3 regions of the Actinoplanes sp. NPDC051494 genome follow, and region 3 is predicted to be linked to each of the others. Evidence: predicted binding sites of a transcription regulator. Region 3 holds the regulator's gene; each other region holds the start of a gene.
What was found. Region 3 encodes HrcA, which represses chaperone genes, less so after heat shock. Its sites were predicted from a motif close to GGTTNGCACNCTCNNNNNGAGNGTGCNAACC; they were not measured.
Positions count from the first base shown of each region.

Region 1: groL (chaperonin GroEL) is a predicted target of HrcA. The motif match lies at 2,774-2,804, and genes of this name have one in related genera.
Region 2: groES (co-chaperone GroES) is a predicted target of HrcA. The motif match lies at 4,743-4,773, and genes of this name have one in related genera.

Region 1 covers NZ_JBITDZ010000002.1:827,334-833,882, forward strand. The annotation lists gene thrC (threonine synthase) at 1-58, shown strand, start outside; gene ACIA6A_RS10425 (GNAT family N-acetyltransferase) at 299-1,267, shown strand; gene ACIA6A_RS10430 (hypothetical protein) at 1,362-1,799, opposite strand; gene ACIA6A_RS10435 (GNAT family N-acetyltransferase) at 1,853-2,371, opposite strand; gene groL (chaperonin GroEL) at 2,996-4,615, shown strand; gene ACIA6A_RS10445 (Gfo/Idh/MocA family protein) at 5,542-6,549, opposite strand, start outside.
Region 2 covers NZ_JBITDZ010000008.1:151,014-157,562, forward strand. The annotation lists gene ACIA6A_RS26100 (WhiB family transcriptional regulator) at 1-133, shown strand, start outside; gene ACIA6A_RS26105 (molybdopterin-dependent oxidoreductase) at 319-1,827, opposite strand; gene ACIA6A_RS26110 (hypothetical protein) at 1,824-2,474, opposite strand; gene groL (chaperonin GroEL) at 2,557-4,203, opposite strand; gene groES (co-chaperone GroES) at 4,276-4,590, opposite strand; gene ACIA6A_RS26125 (methyltransferase domain-containing protein) at 4,836-6,002, shown strand; gene ybaK (Cys-tRNA(Pro) deacylase) at 6,014-6,496, shown strand.
Region 3 covers NZ_JBITDZ010000022.1:338-6,886, reverse strand. The annotation lists gene ACIA6A_RS40950 (PAS domain S-box protein) at 1-659, opposite strand, end outside; gene ACIA6A_RS40945 (hypothetical protein) at 804-1,628, opposite strand; gene ACIA6A_RS40940 (enoyl-CoA hydratase-related protein) at 1,699-2,469, opposite strand; gene hemW (radical SAM family heme chaperone HemW) at 2,506-3,696, shown strand; gene ACIA6A_RS40930 (DUF4870 domain-containing protein) at 3,718-4,338, opposite strand; gene hrcA (heat-inducible transcriptional repressor HrcA) at 4,492-5,514, shown strand; gene dnaJ (molecular chaperone DnaJ) at 5,576-6,549, shown strand, end outside.

The DNA.
Region 1 (6,549 bases), on a different contig from region 3:
GACCCACACGATCAAGCCGTCCCTGAAGGGCGCCCGCGAGGCCGGCCTGCTCGGCTGACTCTGCGTAACCAGCTCTCTGCCCACTGTCGAGAATTCCTACCCGCGAGGTCTTGCGCGGGACCCACGGGATCGGCAGGATGCTCTACGCGGGAGGGCGCGACGCCGTACGAGGCCCCACCTTTGAGCTTGGCGACAATCTCCTAGGGGCCCAACGACCCAGCGCCGGAGGCACTGTGCGCGCGCCCTCTCGACCAAAATTCGCTTACGCCGGCCCCCTTTCCGGGGGACCATACGCCGGGTGGACATCACCCCGCTCAGCCCCACCGACGAAGACGCGGCCTATCTCGTCAACCAGGCCTCCGCCGAGGCGGACACCCCGGACATCCCCTACTGGTCACACGCGGCGTTCCGCGCCCGCATCCATCAGCCCTGGCCGGGACACACGTGCGAGCACTACATCGCCCGAGCCGGCGACGGGCATGTCGCGGGCGTGCTCGAACTGAACTTCCCGACCCTCGACAACCTCACCCTCGGCCACGTCCAGCTGGCGGTGCACCCTTCTCGTAGGCGCCAGGGCCTCGGCCGCGCGCTGTACACACTGGCCACCGAACGCGCCCACGCCCACGGCCGGTCCCACCTGATCGCCCCGACCGTCGACCGCCTCCCGGACGGCCCGGCCTTCGCCACCGCGATGGGTGCCACGGCGGGTCTGGCCGAGACCCGCAGCCGCCTCGACGTGGCCGACTTCGACGCCCTGGGTCTCACCGCTCCGGTAGCGGACGGCTACCGCCTCGCCCACTGGACCGACCACGCGCCCGACGAGCACGTCGACGACCTCGCCTACCTCGACAGCCGGCTCATGACGGACGCGCCCAACGGAGACCTGGCGGTGGAGGCCGAGAAGATCGACGCCACCCGGTTCCGTCAGTCCGAGCAGGCGATAGTGTCCCGCAACCGCACGTCCTTCAACGTCGCGGCGATACACACCGAAACCGGCCGCGCCATCGCGTGGACCCAGCTGACCTGCCCCAACGACATCCGCTGGCAGGCCTGGCAACAGATCACCATCGTCGACCCGGACCACCGCGGCCACGGCCTGGGCCGGACCATCAAGATCAGCAACCTCTCGTACGCCCGCAGCGCCCGCCCCGACCTTCAGGCGATCGACACCTTCAACGCGAGCGCCAACGCCGCGATGCTCCGAGTGAACGATTCCCTCGGCTTCCAGCGCCGCGAAACCTGGACCCAGTGGCAGGCAACCATCTGACCACCCCCGCTGCCTCGCCGGCCGGTGTTCGCTGCGCTGCTGCTGGCCGGTCGCTGCCCGATTCGCGGCTCTCCTGCGCGGCCGGCGCGCCGCCTCACCGGCTGGTCGGCGTGCCTCGCCTTGGGCTTTCGGCTTGCCGCGTGACCCGGCGCAGGGCCGGGCGCAGCGGGGATTCCACGTAGCCGCCGCCGCTCAGCCCGGCATGCCGCTCGAACACGTTGCGACTGCCGTAACAGCCGGTCGTCGCCCACGAGTAACCGCAGGCCACCCAGTAGGCCGGCCAGAAGACCGGCCCGAGCGCGGCATACTGCCCCGCGTGCCGGGCCTCATGCGCGAACAGCCCGGCGCGATCCCCGTGCAACAGCCACTCGGCGCTCCGGCGGGTGATCACCACCGACCCGATGGTGAAACAGTGCGCCGGTGGCACCCGGCGCCGGTAGCCCTCGGCCACCAGGATGCCGTCCCGTCCCCGCCGCACCCGGGCACCGCTGAGCACGGCCACGGCGAGCCCCACCCCGGTCGTACCGTTCACCGCGTTGAGTACCGCCCGCGTCCGTGCCCACCACCCGGTGGCGGCGGGCCGGTTCATGCCCGGCGGCGCATCTGGAGTTCCTTGAGACCGGGCACCGACGGGTGGGGGACCCGGGCGCCGGTGTCCTCGAAGCCGAGCCGTTCGTAGGCCCGGACCGCCCGGTCGTTGCCGACCACGACCTCGAGCACCAGTTCGCTGCGCCCGATCGCCAGCGACCATTCCGCGACCGCGTCCACGAGCGCGCCGAGCACGCCCCGGCCGCGGAAGGCCGGCGTGATGTAGACCGCGAACACCACGGTGGCGCCCGGCCACTCGGGCAGGACGGTGCCGCCCGCGTGGCCCACCAGTCGGCCGCCCGGGTCCGCGACGAACTGGGCGAGCTGGTCGCCTCTGGAGGCCTGCACGATCCGGCGCCGGTAGTCGGCGTGTGGGCGGGCCGCCGCCTGGGCCAGCGTCTCGAGGAAAGCCAGCGGGCTGTCGGCCAGCATCTCGAGGCGCAGGGCACGCATCCGGGCCGCGTCCTCGGGGGTGACCCGGTGCACGGTCATCGGTGGGGCCAGAGTGCTGGTCATGTTTTTTGAATACCCCCTGCGGCGACGTGCGGCAAGCCCGGGCCACGGGGCTCCCGGAGGTGGTGACGTTCAGTAACTATCGCACCGCTTTCGCGATACTGTGGAGAGGCGCTCCGCGTGGGGTCGGGGAGGCTGCGGACTTGCTGCCGGACTCCCGTACGCGTCTATGTAAAAACCGGCAAAAAGCCCACAGGGGAACACTATTCGCGCATGGATAGACGGCAATACGGGCTTTTGGTCGATCGGTCCATCGCCGGTACGGGTGACCGCCGTCACCTCCGTCCGCGACGTTGGACCCCGGTACCCAGGATCGTTCACGCATCGTGATCAAGAAGGTGTTGCGCAGCCCCTCCGGACATGGCTGTTGTCCTTGCACTCGACCCCCCAGAGTGCTAAACAGGTCATTGGCACTCGCGACATGTGAGTGCCAAACAGGTCGACCCGGTGGGGTCACGGCCGAGGTGCTGCCATCGGCGCCGAGGCACGGGACCGGTCGTCGCGGGCTAGCCGGCTCGACCTGAGGACGTCGCATCGCCAGGTGGCGACGTCCGCAGCGTTCCGCAACCAGCGGAGAGCGGGGCCGAGGAGGCCCGGCACCGCGAATGTCCAGGAGGACACAGCCGTATGGCCAAGATCATCGCATTTGACGAGGAAGCTCGTCGCGGCCTCGAGAGTGGTATGAACCAGCTCGCCGACGCCGTCAAGGTGACGCTCGGTCCCAAGGGCCGCAACGTCGTCCTTGAAAAGAAGTGGGGCGCTCCCACCATCACCAACGATGGTGTGTCGATCGCCAAGGAGATCGAGCTCGAGGGGACCTTCGAGAAGATCGGCGCCGAGCTGGTCAAGGAGGTCGCCAAGAAGACCGACGACGTCGCCGGTGACGGCACGACGACGGCGACCGTGCTGGCCCAGGCGCTGGTCCGCGAGGGTCTGCGCAACGTCGCGGCCGGCGCGAACCCGATGGCCCTCAAGCGGGGCATCGAGGCCGCTGTCGCCTCTGTCTCCGACGAGCTGAGCAAGATCGCGAAGGACGTGGAGACGAAGGAGCAGATCGCCTCCACCGCCTCCATCTCCGCCGGTGACTCCACGGTCGGCGAGATCATCGCCGAGGCCATGGACAAGGTCGGCAAGGAAGGCGTCATCACCGTCGAGGAGAGCAACACCTTCGGTCTCGAGCTCGAGCTCACCGAGGGCATGCGCTTCGACAAGGGCTACGTCTCGGCCTACTTCATGACCGACGCGGAGCGTATGGAGGCCGTCTTCGACGACCCGTACATCCTCATCGCGAACAGCAAGATCTCCGCGGTCAAGGACCTGCTCCCCGTCCTGGAGAAGGTCATGCAGGGCGGCAAGCCCCTCGTGATCATCGCCGAGGACGTCGAGGGCGAGGCCCTGGCCACCCTGGTCGTCAACAAGGTCCGTGGCACCTTCAAGTCCGTCGCCGTCAAGGCCCCGGGCTTCGGTGACCGCCGCAAGGCCATGCTGGACGACATCGCCATCCTCACCGGTGGCACGGTCATCAGCGAAGAGGTCGGCCTCAAGCTCGACGCCGCCGACCTGAGCCTGCTCGGCTCGGCCCGCAAGATCGTCATCACCAAGGACGAGACGACCATCGTCGACGGTGCCGGCAACGCCGAGCAGATCCAGGGCCGGGTCAACCAGATCCGCGCCGAGATCGAGAAGTCGGACTCCGACTACGACCGCGAGAAGCTGCAGGAGCGCCTGGCCAAGCTGGCTGGCGGCGTTGCGGTCATCAAGGTCGGCGCGGCCACCGAGGTCGAGCTCAAGGAGCGCAAGCACCGCATCGAGGACGCCGTTCGCAACGCGAAGGCGGCCGTCGAGGAGGGCATCGTCCCCGGCGGTGGCGTGGCGCTGGTCCAGGCCGGCAAGACCGCGTTCGACAAGCTCGACCTGGTCGGCGACGAGGCCACCGGCGCGAACATCGTGCGCGTCGCGCTCGACGCCCCGCTGCGTCAGATCGCCGTCAACGCCGGCCTCGAGGGTGGCGTCGTCTCCGAGAAGGTGCGCAACCTCGAGCTCGGTTTCGGCCTGAACGCCGCGACCGGCGAGTACGTCGACCTCCTGGCCGCGGGCATCATCGACCCGGCCAAGGTCACCCGCTCGGCGCTGCAGAACGCCGCGTCGATCGCCGCGCTGTTCCTCACCACCGAGGCCGTCGTGGCCGACAAGCCGGAGAAGAACCCGGCCCCGGCCGCCCCCGGCGGCGGGGACATGGACTTCTGAGTCCAGCCCCACCAGGCACCATCTGAGAAAGCGGGCCGTCCTCCGGGATGGCCCGCTTTTCCGTGCCCACCGACGGCCCTCTCGCCCAATCCCGGCGGGGTGGAGCGTCCCGCCCAGGCTCAGCGGTGGTGGTCACCCTTTGAACCCGGCGGGGTGGAGCGTTCCGCCCAGGCTCAGCGGTTGGTGGTCACCCTTTGAGCCTGGCGGGTGGAGCGTCCCGCCCAAGCCCGGCGTGGTGGTCACCCGATAAGCCCGGTGGGTGGAGCATTCAGCCCAAGTCCGGCGTGGTGGTCACCGTCTGAGCCTGGCAGGGGCGGCGCGTACCGTCCAAGCGCGGCGATGGCGGTTGCCGGCCGAAGCCGGCGGGGGTGGCGCGTGCTGTCAAAGTCGGGCGGTGGCGTTTGCCGGTCAGGGTCGGCCGGGGTGGCTCGTGTGCCGGCCCAAGCCCGGCAGTGAAGTGTGCTGCCCAGGCCCTGCGGTGGACTTGCTGCCCAGGCCCGGCGGTGGACTTGCTGGCCAGGCCCGGCGGTGGACTTGCCGCCCAAGCCCAGCGGTGACGTTTGCCGCACAAGCCCGGCGGTGGACTTGCTGGCCAGGCCCGGCGGTGGTGGCGCGCGCGTACCGCCCAAGCGCGGCTATGGCGTTCGCCGGTCAGGGCCGGCCGGGTGGAGCGTCCCGTCGGCGGTGGCACACAAAGGCCAAGTCCGCAGTTGTGGTGCATACCGTCCGGGCCCGCTGAGGCAGATACCCACCCAAGTCCGGCAGGGGTGGTGCGTGCCAATCAAGCCTGGCGGGGCCGATACCCGAACAAATCCGGCGGCAGTGACGCGTGCTGACCGTGCCTGGCGGGGTGTGGTCGCCACACTGGCAGCTGGCGCGTGCCTGCCAGGCATTGTGGAGGGCGGTTGAGCCTGATCGGGACCGGTTCAGCCGGCGAGGGTGATTACGGTTCCGGTGCGGCGGGCTTCCTCGGCGGCCCAGACCACTCGGTGGGTGGCCAGGCTCTGGGTTGCGTCCGAGGACAGCAGGCTCGGGTCGCCCGCCGCCACCGCTGCCAAAAATGCCTCGGTCAGGGCCTCGTCGCCGCCACCGTGGCCGTCCGCCGCGGTCGGGCCGGCCTCGCCGAAAGCGTCGATGGTCTCCTCGTGGCCGGTCCGGAAGTCGACGTAGCGGACCGAGCGGCCGTCTCCGTCAAGGTAGCCGTGGGTGCCGAGGAGCCGGGTGTGCCGGTGTTCCGCCGGGGTGAACGCGCTCATCGTGAACGAGCACGTGGCCCCGTCCGCGAACTCCATGGTCACCACCTGATGGTCGACCACGTCGTTGTCGCTCGCGTACACGCAGCGGCCGTACGGGCCGGTGCGCAGCGCCTCGCGGACGGCGGGCTCGGTGAACTCGGTGGTGATCGCGCCCAGGGGCCAGAAGTGCTGGGACTCGTCGGCGAGGGCGGCCAGGTAGAACTTCTCCGCGGAGTACGGGCAGGTCTGCTTCAGCGGGCAGTCCATGCACCGGTCGGCGGCCTCGGCGGGGCGCTCGGAGGCCCGGAAGTGGGTGAGGCTGCCGAAGGAGCTGACCCGGGTCGGGTTGCTGCCGAAAAGGTGGACGAGCCAGTCGATGTCGTGGCAGCTCTTGGTGAGCAGCATCGGCCCGGAGGTGTCGGAGCGCCGCCAGTTGCCCCGCACGAACGAGTGCGCGTGATGCCACCAGCCGACCGGTTCGAGGTGCTGCACGCTGACCAGCCGGCCGATTTTTCCCTCGGCGAGCAACTGCCGGACCATTCGCGTATACGGCGTGTAGCGCAGCACATGACAGACAGCGAAGATCACCTTGTTGCGGATCGCGGCTTCAGCGATCGCGGTGGCTTCCGGTTCGGTCGGGGCCATCGGCTTCTCGAGCAGGATGTGGTAGCCGAGGTCGGCGAAGGCCACGGCCGGCCC
Region 2 (6,549 bases), on a different contig from region 3:
GCTGCTCGCGGTCGGCTGGGAGGACCTTGCCGATCGGACTCACGGACGTGTCGACCTCGACCGGCTCGAGGCACGCCTCGGCCGGCCCCACAAGTCGACGGTCCCGGCGCAACGACAGGCTCCGGCTGCCTGACGCGACACCGAGCGCGGCACGACGACGCAACTGACGGCGCGGCTCCTTTCAAGGAGTCGCGCCGATCTGTTCAACGGCGTGTCAGCCGCATTCGTGGACATGCAAGCCACCGTATGAGCGAACTTGCCCTTGACGTCGGACGAAAAGTGCGGCTTTCGCGTGACACGGCGTATCCGATCCGGGGGTCAGCCGACGGCGACCTTGATGGTGTGCCAGCCGGTCGCTCCGTCCGGCGCGGGCGGCGCCTCGGTGCTCGTCTGGGTCTGGCCCTGCGCGTCGGTCGCCCGGACCTGGATGCGGTGGTCGCCCTTCGTCGCCGCCCAGGGATAGGACCACTGCACCCACGTATCCGTGGAGACGGCCGGCGCCAGCCTGGCCTCGGCCCACGGCTCGTCGCCGATCCGGACCTCGACCTTGGTGACGCCGCGGTGCTGGGCCCACGCCACCCCGGCCACCATGATCTCGCCGGCCGGTCGTTTCGCGCCGTCGCGGGGGGCGTCGATGCGGGATTCCGTCTTGATCGGGCCCAGCGCCGACCAGCCGCGGGGCACCCAGTAGGCGTCGAAGTCGGCGAACCGGGTCAGCTCGATCTCGGTGATCCACTTGCACGCCGAGACGTAACCGTAGAGGCCGGGCACGACCAGCCGGGCCGGGAAGCCGTGCTGGACCGGCAGCGGGACGCCGTTCATACCGATCGCGAGCAGGGCGTCACGGCCGTCGCGCAGCTCCGCGGTCGGGCTGCCGCAGGTCCAGCCGTCGGCCGAGCGGGCCACCGCCTGGTCCGCCTCGGGCAGCGGGTCGGCCTCGTCGAGCAGGTCCTTGAGCGAGGTGCCGAGCCAGAGCGCGTTGCCGATCAGATCGTCACCGACCTCGTTGGAGACGCAGGCCAGCGTGACGTACCGCTCGACCATCGGCCGTTGCAGCAGCTGCTCCCAGGTGATCGTGATCGGGTTACGGACCATGCCGTGGATGCGCAGCTCCCAGGTGGCCGGGTCGACCTGCGGCGGATACAGCGACGTGTCGATGCGATAGAAGTCGTTGTTCGAGGTCACGTACGCCGTCGCGCCCTCGGCCTGGGCCCCGGCCGGGATCGGTGGGGCGCTCTCGACCGGCTGGGGCAGCACCACCGCGTTGCGCGCCTCGGTCACCGCCCGGCGCGAGGTGAAGAGCCGGCCACCGAAACCGCCGACGACCGCGATGCCGGCCGCGGCGCCCACCCCGACCAGGAACCGCCGGCGGGAATCGTTGTCCGCATCCGCGCCCGCGCTCTCCTCGGAGATCGGGATCAGATACCGCAGGGCCTGGACCGCGACCGCACCGGCGAGCAGCGACGGCAGCGCGGCGGTGACGCCCGCGTCGTGCCGGGTCAGTGCCGCGGTCACGCCGACGACCACAAAAAGGCCGATGCCCGCGTACGCATAAAGCCACGACCGGAGCGCGAGGATCCCGACGGCGGCCGCATAGACGGCGAGCAGCAGGGCCGTACCGATGATCAATGCGGTCTTGTCATGGGTGCCGAACACGGCGATGCCGAGGTCCTTCACCGGGCCGGGGACATTGTCGACGACCACGCCCCCGACGGCGAACAGCGGTGACGACAGCGGCCCGGTGAACACGGCGACGATCTCGGCGAGACCGAGCGCCACGGCGGCGGCCGCGACCCCGGCCAGGCCCGCCCGAACGGAAAGTTTCACCCGCCTATCGTGCCTCGGGACGGTCTTACGAGGCCATTACGGCTTCCCCCCAGTCTCGGCAGGGTGTCGACGAGGCGGTCCAGCAGCTCGGCCGCGCACCGGTCGGGCCTCGGCTCCGGCAGCTTCGGGACCCCCTCGACCGGAAGCTCCCACAGCACCCGCCCCGGCGACAGACTCTCCAGGGCCGAGTACCACTGCTGCAACGGCTCGCGGAGCTGCACGTGGGCGGCGAAGTTCCGCCGGCGCCGGGTGTCGTCACCGTCCCTGCGGCGCTGCAACGTGTCGGTTTCCGGCATCCCCACGAGTACGGCGTCCGCGAAGCCGAGCCGGCCGGTGCGGAACGCTTCCCGGGTGACCACGAGTTCCCGGTCGAACCGGGCCCTCGGTGCCAGTCCGAGCGCGGCCATGCCCCACGAGTAGTGCAGTTTGACCGGATCGGTGTCGCAGAACGCGACGCCGTCCTCCCGTTCCAGTTCGAGCGCCGACGTCCAGCGCCGCATCCCCGTCCGCACCCAGTGCCGGGCCAGCGTTGCCTCGTCGTCCGGCACCGGGCCGGAGCCCCGCGCCTCGGCGACGAACCGGCCGACGTACCGCCGGCACCACGAGGTCTTCCCGGCCGCGGTGGGTCCCTCCACAACGACGATCATCCGCGCACCTTTCCCCGAATCCTGCATCACACACGAGAAAGGGCGCGCCGCGGAAGCGACGCGCCCTTTGCGTGGAACCGGATCAGAAGCCCGGGCCGTGCTGGTGACCGTGGCCACCGTGGCTGTGGCCACCGGCGGCGGCGGCCGGCTCGGCCTCGGCCGGCTTCTCGACCACGAGGCTTTCCGTGGTGAGCAGCAGCGCGGCGATCGACACGGCGTTGGAGACCGCGTTGCGGGTCACCTTGACCGGGTCGATGATGCCGGCGGCGGCGAGGTCGACGTACTCGTCGGTGGCCGCGTTGAGGCCGTGGCCCCAGCCCAGCTCCGAGACCTTGCCCACGACGACGTAGCCGTCGTGGCCGGCGTTCTGAGCGATCCAGCGCAGCGGCTCGACGAGCGCCTTGCGGACGATCTGCACGCCGATCGCTTCCTCGCCGGTGAGGCCGAGGTTGCCGTCGAGCTCGGAGACGATCTGCGCGAGGGCCGCGCCGCCACCGGGGACGGTGCCTTCCTCGACGGCCGCCTTGGTCGCCGCGATGGCGTCCTCGATGCGGTGCTTGCGCTCCTTCATCTCGACCTCGGTCGCGGCACCGGCCTGGATGACGGCGATGCCACCGGAGAGCTTGGCCAGCCGCTCCGAGAGCTTCTCGCGGTCCCAGTCGGAGTCCGAGGCCTCGATCTCCTTGCGGATCTGCGCGACCCGGTCGTCGATGTCGGCCTTCTTGCCGCCACCGTCGACGATGGTCGTGTTCTCCTTGTCGACCACGACGCGCCGGGCGGTGCCCAGCATGTCGATGGTGACCTGGTCGAGCTTGTAGCCGAGCTCGGGGGCGATCAGCTCGCCACCGGTCGCGATGGCCAGGTCCTGCAGGAGCGCCTTGCGGCGGTCACCGAAGCCCGGGGCCTTGACCGCGACGACCTTGAAGGTCTTGCGCAGCGCGTTGACCACGAGGGTGGACAGCGCCTGGCCCTCGACGTCCTCGGCCACGATGAGCAGCGGCTTGCCGCCCTGCAGCACCTTCTCCAGCAGCGGGAGGATCTCCTCGACGCTGGAGATCTTCTGCGTGGTGATGAGCAGGTAGGTGTCCTCGAGGACGGCTTCCTGCGACTCGGCGTCGGTCACGAAGTTCGGCGAGATGAAGCCCTTGTCGAACTGCAGGCCCTCGGTGACGACGAGCTCGGTGCTGAGCGCGGAGCCTTCCTCGACGGTGATGACACCGTCACGGCCGACCTTGTCCATCGCCTCGGCGATCAGCTCACCGATGGTGGCGTCCTGCGCGGAGATGGTCGCGACGTTCGCGATCGCCTTGTGGTCGGCAACCTCGACGGCCTTGGCCAGCAGCGCCTTGGAGATCGCCTCGGCGGCGAGGTCCATGCCGCGCTTGAGGGCGATCGGGCTGGCACCCGCGGTCACGTTGCGCAGGCCCTCGCGCACGAGCGCCTGGGCGAGCACGGTCGCGGTGGTGGTCCCGTCGCCGGCGACGTCGTTGGTCTTGGTCGCCACCTCCTTGACCAGCTGCGCACCGAGGTTCTGGTACGGGTCGGAGAGCTCGATCTCCTTGGCGATGGTGACACCGTCGTTGGTGATCGTGGGCGCGCCGAACTTCTTGTCGAGAACGACGTTGCGTCCGCGCGGTCCGAGGGTGACCTTGACCGTGTCGGCGAGCGTGTTGACGCCGTGCTCGAGCAGGTGCCGGGCGTCGTCTGAGAAGCTGAGAATCTTCGCCATCTATGGTCCCTTCACGCACCGGCGCCCTGCCCCGACATGCCGGAACAGGGCGCAAGCGCAATCAGTTAGGTCTTACTTCTCGATGACCGCGAGGACGTCGCGGGCGGAGAGCACCAGGTACTCCTCGCCGGCGTACTTGACCTCGGTGCCGCCGTACTTCGAATAGAGAACCGTCTCGCCGACCTGGACGTCGATCGGGACGCGGTTGCCCTTGTCGTCGATGCGGCCGGGGCCGACCGCGAGGACGGTGCCCTCCTGCGGCTTCTCCTTGGCGGTGTCGGGGATCACAAGGCCCGAGGCGGTGGTGGTCTCCGCCTCGTTCGCCTGGACGACGATGCGGTCCTCGAGCGGCTTGATCGCTACCTTGGTCGCGGTAGTCACGGGCATACCCTCCTGGGTACAGGTTTGCCGGCCAGCATTGGCCGGGCTCATGCCTCATGCCACCGGGCGGGTCCGTCGTCGCGGGTGCCGGTCCGCCTGGCGCAAGCGTGCGGCCCCGGTCCGGACGAGCCGCGAGGGCACGGCCGGCAAGGGCGCACAGCTGGCACCCTCAGGTTGAGAGTGCTAATCGGAGATTATGCCGGAACTAGCACTCCGTCAAGGAGAGTGCCAACACGGCAGAATGACTCCGCGTGGACCTCGAACTGCTCGCCGCCCTGCGTACCCCCGAGGGCTCGGACGCCCTGAAGGCCGCCGCCGAGGTGTCGGGCGGCGATCCGCTCGCCGCTGCCTCGGCCATGCGTGCGCGGGGTTTCCCCGCACCGCTGGCCGCTGCCGCACTCACCCAGTCTGAGCTGCGCGGACGCGCCGCGGGCAAACTCGGCGAAGCCGCCGCGACAATGTTCTTCACCCGGCCGGGTTTCGAGCAGGCGACCCGCGCGGTCGTCTCCGACCGGCGGGCCGCCCGGTTGCGCGCCGCCGGGGTCACCAGCCTGGCCGACCTGGGGTGCGGCATGGGCTCCGACGCGCTGGCGGCGGCCCGGCAGGGGATCCGGGTGCACGCCGTCGACGCCGACCCGCTGACCGCAGCGGTGGCCGCCGCGAACGTCGAGGCGGCCGGCCTGACCGCGCTGGTGACCGTGGCGTGCGCGGACGCCACCACGGTCGAGGTGGAGAAGTTCGACGCGGTCTTCGCCGACCCGGCCCGGCGCCGGGCCGGCCGCGGCCGGGTGATGGACCCCCGGTCGTGGTCGCCGTCCTGGGATTTCATCGGCGCGCTGCCCGACCGGGTCCCCCGCACGGTGCTCAAGCTGGCACCGGGCATCGACCACGCGCTGCTGCCGCCCGGCGCCGAGGGCGAGTGGGTCAGCGTCGGCGGCGACCTGGTGGAGGCGGCGTTCTGGTGCGGCCCGCTCGCGGAATTCGCTCGACGGGCGAGCTTACTGCCGGAGGGGCTCGAGCTGCACGGGTCGGGCGTCGAGGCGGCACCGGTCGGCACGGTGGGCCGCTATCTGTACGACCCGGATCCCGCGGTGGTCCGCTCGCACCTGGTGGCCGAGTTCGCCGCCACGGTCGGGGGCCGGCTCGCGGACCCGGAGATCGCCTACGTGTACACCGACGAGCCGGTGGAGACCGGGTTCGCCCGGCGGCTGGAGATCACCGACGTGCTGCCCTTCTCGCTGAAACGGCTGCGCACCCTGCTGCGCGAGCGGGGCGTGGGCCGGCTCGAGATCCGCAAGCGCGGGTCAGCACTGGAACCGGAGCAATTACGGCGTGATTTACGCCTGAGCGGCAGAGCGGGGGCGTCGCTGGTGCTCACCCGGGTGGCGGGTGCGCCGACGGTCCTGCTCTGCCGATAACCTCGACGATCGTGGCTAAGAAGGCGTCCGGCACCCCGGCGACGGTTCTGCTCTCCTCGGCGAAGGTCGCGCACGAGTTGCACCCGTACGAAGTCTCGCCCGATTCCCCCCATTACGGCGCTCTCGTCGCGGCCGCTCTGGGCGTACCCCCCGGGTCGTTGTTCAAGACCTTGATCGCCGAGGTGGACGGCGCGCTGACCGTCGCGGTCGTCCCGGTCACCGGTGAACTCGATCTCAAAGCGCTGGCGGCCGCGTCCGGCGGCAAGAAGGCGGCCCTCGCCGACCGCGCGGCGGCCGAACGCAGCAGCGGTTACGTCCGCGGCGGCATCAGCCCGCTGGGCCAGCGCAAACGGCTGCCGACCGTGATCGACGACTCGGCGCCGGGGCTGGAGTTGATCTACGTCTCGGCCGGCCGCCGGGGTCTGCAGGTCTCCCTGCCGCCGGCCGACCTGATCCGGCTGACCGGTGCCTCGGTGGCCCGGATCAGGACATAACCCGGATCGCCGGTTGTGCTGCGGCGGGTGCCCGGCATACGTTGCCACGCGCG
Region 3 (6,549 bases):
GTGACCGCGATGACCACGCCGTCGGTGACCGTGCCGGAGACCGCCTCGACGAGCAGGACGATCGGTGGGGTGGCCACCGACAGGCCCAGCAAAGCCGCCCAGCGGCCCCGCCACGGGGTTTCGTGGGCCGGCATCGCCATGGTGAGGCGGACCATCGACGGGTGCAGGGCGGCCGCTCCCCATGCCACGTAGAGCACCATGTAACCGGCCTCGGTCCACCAGCTGGCGTGCAGGCCGTAGGCGATGTCGCTGGCGAGCATGCCGACCGCGCCGACGCCGAGCAGGGCCGCCGACCAGGTGAACCAGGTGGCGACGATGAGGCGGCCGGCGATGCCGATGAGCAGCAGGGCCCCGATGACGTCGGTGGCGCTGATCTCGCCGAAGCGCTCGCTGTCGCCGATCACGAAGACCCAGACGACCAGCAGGCTGGAACAGGCGCAGGCCAGTACGTCGATGAGGCGGGCACGGTTCATGAGCAGCGCGCCGACCCGGGTCAGCTGCATGACGGCGAGCGCGACGAAGACGAACATCGTCAGGTAGCAGATGTCCGCGACGTCGGTCTTGTCGAAAGCGTAGAAGACGTCACCGATCGCGAGGCAGCTGACCGACGCGGCGAGCAGCAGCCAGGGACCGACGCGGGCCGGGCGGTGCCGGCTCACTCCGACGACGATGGCGCCTACGCTCGCGGCTCCGAAGAGGATCCATTCCAAGGCGTGGAGCACGAATAACTAGTACCAGCACGGTCGCTGTCTGTCCATGTCGATGTATACGTAGCGCTATGAATGACCGTGAATATCCGTAGGTCAGCGGAATACTTCGGCCACCACAGTGGTATTTCCGACGATGCGATCACCGGTGGCCGGCTGCCATTTCCCGTCCGTGGCGGTCCACTCGCGGTCGGCGAAACGCACCTTTTCGAGACCGGTGGACTTGGCGTGCGACACCAGCCAATGGGCGTAACGCCAACCGGTGTCCGCGTTCTTGACGTTGACCGAAAGATCGGCGTCGATGCCCCAGTCCAGTTTGAATCCCTCGGCGAGTGCGGCCGCCGCGGCCGCCCCGCGCAGCGCGGGTTCCCCGGACACCGTGCACTCCACCGCGCTGGTGGCTTTCCCGGTGAGTGCCTTGGCCAGCACCGCTGACTCGTCGGCCCATTTCTCGTACGCGTTGGGGTAGGCCGACCGCTGCACCTTCTGCGCCGCGTCGGTGACCCGCATGTCCTGCCAGCCCTTGACCTTCTTGAGGGCGGCGTAGAACTTCTTGGCCGCGTACCTCGGATCCTGGATCTTCTCGGGTGTGCCCCAGCCCTGACTCGGCCGCTGCTGGAACAGTCCGACCGAGTCCCGGTCGCCGTTGTCGAGATTCTCGAGCTTGGATTCCTGCAGCGCGGTCGCCAACGCGATCACGACGGCGCGTTCCGGCATCTTGCGCCGCACCCCGACCGCGGTGATCGTGGCCGCGTTCGCCATCTGCACGGCGTCGAGCGTCACCTGGCCGTCGGCCTTCACGGTGCATTCCGGGCCGATCAGCGGCAGCTTGATACCACCCTCGAAGGACCGGGACACGAAGAAGCCCAGGGCGCCGACGAGCACGAGGACCGCGACGATCGCGAACGGCTTCCGCTTCACCCACAACCCTTCCGGTACGGCCGGTGAGCTGCACCGGTCGACCAAAGAGTAGCCAACGGGCGCCCGCCGGTCATGGCGCCGGGACCCAGCCGGCCGGTCGCTTCTCGCGGAAAGCGGCCACGCCCTCGCGGCCCTCGGGCGATTTGAAGTACCCGGACGACCGGGCGGACAGTTCGGCCATATCGGCCCGGATCGACGGATCGGGGGTGCGCCGCAGCAGCTGCTTCGTGCCCGCCAGTGCGATCGGCCCGCCCTTGACCAGGCTGGCGCATAACTTTCCTACGGTTTCGTCCAGTTCGTCCTCCTGGACGGCACGCGTCACCAACCCGATCTCCGCCGCCCGGGTGCCGTCGAAGACGTCGCCGGTCAGATAGAGCTCGGCGGCGGCGCGGGCGGCGAGCCGGGGCAGCACGGTGGCGCTGATCACCGCCGGGATCACCCCGAGCCGCACCTCGGAGAACGCGAACGTCGCCTCCCGGGTGCACACCGCCAGGTCGGCGGCGGCGATCAGGCCGAGGCCACCGGCCCGGGCCGGCCCGCCGACCCGGGCCACGACCGGTTTGGGGAATTCCCAGATCGCGGCCAGGACGTCGGCCATCATCTCGGCCGGTACCCGGCCGTCGTCGCGGGTCTCGGCGGTCTCCTTCAGATCGGCGCCGGAGCAGAACACCGGGCCGGTGTGCGACAGGACCACGACCCGGACGGCCGGATCGGTCAGGGCGGCGCCGAGCCCGTCGAGCAACTCGGCCATCAGGGCGGAGGAAAGAGCATTGCGGTTAGCCGGGCTGTCCAGCGTCAGGGTGGTCACCCCGGCTGCGGTGACGGTACGGACCAGAGCCATGCCGGAACACTAACCGGCGCCGTGCACACTTGAGGGATGCCTGGAGCCCTGCCCGACGGAGAACCCGTCCCGAGCGACGGCTCGCTGCCCTTCGAACCGCGGCCGAGCTCGCTGGGCGTCTACGTCCACGTGCCGTTCTGTGCCAGCCGCTGCGGTTACTGCGACTTCAACACGTACACCGCGACCGAGCTGGGCGGCGGGGCGAGCCGCGACGCGTACGCGGACACCGTGCTCAGCGAGATCCGTTTCGCCGGCCGGATCATGGCCGCGCCGGTCGAGACGGTGTTCGTCGGTGGTGGCACGCCCACCCTGCTCAGCCCGGCCGACCTGGGCCGCATCCTCGAGGGCATCGACCGCACCTGGGGCCTGGCCGCCGGCGCCGAGATCACCACCGAGGCCAATCCCGAGTCGGTCACCGCGTCGTCGTTGCGGGAGCTGCGGGCCGTGGGGTTCAACCGGATCTCGCTCGGCATGCAGTCGGCGTCGCCCGGGGTGCTGGCGATCCTGGAACGCGGGCACACCGCCGGGCGGGCGCCACGGGCCGCCGCGGAGGCCCGCGAAGCCGGATTCGAGCACGTCAACCTCGACCTGATCTACGGCACCCCGGGGGAGACGGCGGAGGACTTCGCGACCTCGCTCGACGCCGTGATCGCGGCGGGCGTCGACCACGTCAGCGCGTACTCGTTGATCGTCGAGGACGGCACCCGGATCGCGGCCAGGATGCGGCGCGGTGAACTCGCGTACCCGTCCGACGACGTGGCCGCGGACCGCTACCTGGCCGCCGAACAGGCGCTCGGTGCGGCCGGTTTCGAGTGGTACGAGGTGTCCAACTGGGCCACGTCCGAGGACGCCCGCTGCCGGCACAACCGGCTGTACTGGACCGGCGGGGACTGGTGGGGCTTCGGGCCGGGGGCGCACAGTCACGTCGGCGGGGTGCGGTGGTGGAACGTCAAGCACCCCTCCGCGTACGCGAAAAGGCTGGCGGAAGGCGTCTCGCCGGGCCTGGCACGGGAGATCTTGAACGACGAGGACCGCCGGGTCGAGGACGTCATGCTGCGGTTGCGGTTGCGCGAGGGGCTCCCGCTGACCGCGGCCGATCCGCTTGGTGCGGAGAAGGCCCTGGCCAACGGCCTGCTGGAGGCGGCGGAGTTCGAACGCGGGCGGGCCGTGCTGACGCTGCAGGGACGGTTGCTCGCCGACGCCGTGGTACGGGATCTGCTGCCCTGAACGGCAGCAGATCCCGTTCGTTCACTTGATGATGGAAACCGTCATCGGGTAGTTGTACTGCTCACCGTTGGCGGCCTTGACCCCGGCGATGATGCCGATGATCGTGGCGACCAGCCAGGCGCCGGCGGCGATCACGATGCCGACGACGATGCAGGTCAGGATGTAGCCGACGACGGCGATGATCGTCCAGAGCAGCTGGAAGTTCAGCGCTTTGACCGACTCGGCCCGCACCAGCGGGGACTGGGGGCCGCGGGCGAGCATGGCGACCAGCGGGGGGATCCAGCCCGCGACGCCGCCGCTGATGAACGCGGCCGCCGCGCCGCCGAAGTGGGCCACGAGGAGCCAGGTGCGATCCTCGCTGCTGCCACCCTGGGGGAATCCGGGCTGACCGTAAGGCTGTCCGTATCCGGGCGGGGGCTGCTGCCCGTAACCGGGCTGCTCACCGTAGCCGGGCGGCGGGCCGTAGCCGCCCGCGCCGGAGGTCGGCGGCGGGTTGTAGCTGGGCGGCGGGGCGTAACCACCGGCGCCGGACGTCGGGGGACCGGGCGGCGGCGGGGGCTGCTGTCCGTACGGATTCGGGTTGAACGGCTGGGTGGGGTCGGCGGGGTTTCCCTCACCGGGCGGACGCGGCGGTTCTGTCATGGCCAACACGGTAGGACCGCAGGTCGAGCCTGGCGAGAGCAACACCCAGGTGACGTCGGAGATGAGACAGACGGCCGATCATCGCGCCCGGGGCCGCGGCGACGTAGACTGGCACTCGACTTCGGGGAGTGCCAAAGACAGAGGGAGGGGGTCATGAGCCTTGATGACCGCAAGCTCGAGGTGCTCCGTGCCATCGTCGAGGACTACGTCGCGACCCAGGAGCCGGTCGGCAGCAAGGCCCTCGTCGAGCGTCACCAGCTGGGGGTTTCCCCGGCCACGGTGCGCAACGACATGGCCGTCCTGGAGGAGGAGGGCTACATCCGGCAGCCGCACACCAGTGCCGGCCGGGTGCCCACCGACGCCGGTTACCGGCTCTTCGTCGACCGGCTCTCCCGGGTCAAGGCGCTCAGCCCGGCCGAGCGGCGGGCGATCGAGCGCTTCCTGGCCGGGGCGGTCGACCTCGACGACGTGGTGCACCGCACAGTGCGCCTGCTCGCCCAGCTGACCCGGCAGGTCGCGGTCGTGCAATACCCCAGCCTGTCCCGCTCCTCGGTGCGGCACCTGGAGCTGGTGCCGATCTCCAGCACCCGGATCATGCTGGTGATGATCGCCGACACCGGCCGGGTCGAGCAGCGTCTCGTGGAGCTGCCCGGGCCGACCAGCAACGACGACGTGCTGGACATGCGCCGCCAGGCCAACACCAAGCTCAGCGGTCAGAAACTCGCCGACACGCCGCCGCTGGTGCAATCCCTGGTCGACGACTGTGCGCCGGAGAAACGCAATACGATGGCCTGTCTGGCGTCGGTGCTGCTCGAGACGCTCGTCGAGCGCAGTGACGAACGTCTCGCACTGGCGGGGACGGCCAACTTGACCCGGGGTGGTGTCCTGGACTTCCAGGGCTCCCTGCGACCGGTGCTCGAAGCGCTGGAAGAGGAGGTCATCCTCCTCAAACTGATCGGCGAGGTCGAACCCAGCACCACCCGGGTCCGGATCGGCGATGAGAACGAGATCGACAACTTGCGCGCGGCCTCGGTCGTGAGCTCGGGTTACGGACCTGGTGCCACTATCGTTGGTGGCCTCGGCGTGCTGGGACCGACCCGGATGGATTACCCCGGCACCATCGCCACCGTACGTGCCGTGGCACGCTACGTCGGCGACCTGCTGGCGCAGAATTAACGCACAAGCGACGACGCTCTCCAGCGCGTAGCGCGGGGCAGACATGAGGACTCGAAACCCAGTGGCCAAGGACTACTACGGAATTCTCGGCGTGAGCCGTGAAGCCACCGACGACGAGATCAAGCGTGCCTATCGCAAGCTGGCCCGTCAGTACCACCCGGACGTCAATCCGGATCCCGAGGCGCACGAGAAGTTCAAGGACATCAACGCCGCCTACGAGGTCCTCTCCGACGACCAGAAGCGCCAGATGGTCGACCTCGGCGGTGACCCCCTCGCGCCCGGTGGCGGCGGTGGCGGCCCCGGTGGTCCCGGTGGTGCCGGCCCGTTCGTGGGCTTCCAGGACATCATGGACGCGTTCTTCGGCACGGCGGCCGGCGGCGGCTCCCGGGGCCCGCGCCCACGCACCCGCCCCGGGGCGGACGCCATCCTGCGCCTCGAACTCGATCTCGTCGAGACCGCGTTCGGTGTGGAAGCCCCGATCACGGTCGACACCGCGGTCCTGTGCACCCAGTGCTCCGGAGCCGGCACCGCACCCGGCACCCACCTCGCCACCTGCGAGACCTGCGCCGGCCGCGGCGAGGTGCAGTCGGTCCAGCGCACGTTCCTGGGCCAGGTCGTCTCGTCGCGCCCCTGCCAGACCTGCCAGGGACACGGCACGGTCATCCCGCACCCCTGCCCCACCTGCGCCGGCGACGGCCGCATCCGCACCCGCCGCTCCCTCACGGTCAAGATCCCGGCCGGCGTCGAGGACGGCATGCGCATCCGCCTCGCCCAGCAGGGCGAGGTCGGCCCCGGCGGCGGCACCGCGGGCGACCTCTACGTCGAGATCCACGAACGCCCCCACGACGTCTACTCCCGCAAGGGCGACGACCTGCACTGCCGGGTCACCCTCCCGATGACGGCGGCGGCGCTCGGCACCCGGCTGACCATCAAGACCCTGGACTCGGAAGAGAACATCGAGGTCAAAGCCGGCACCCAGCCCGCTTCCACGCTGCGGGTCCGCGGCAAGGGCGTCCCCCACCTGCGCGGTCAGGG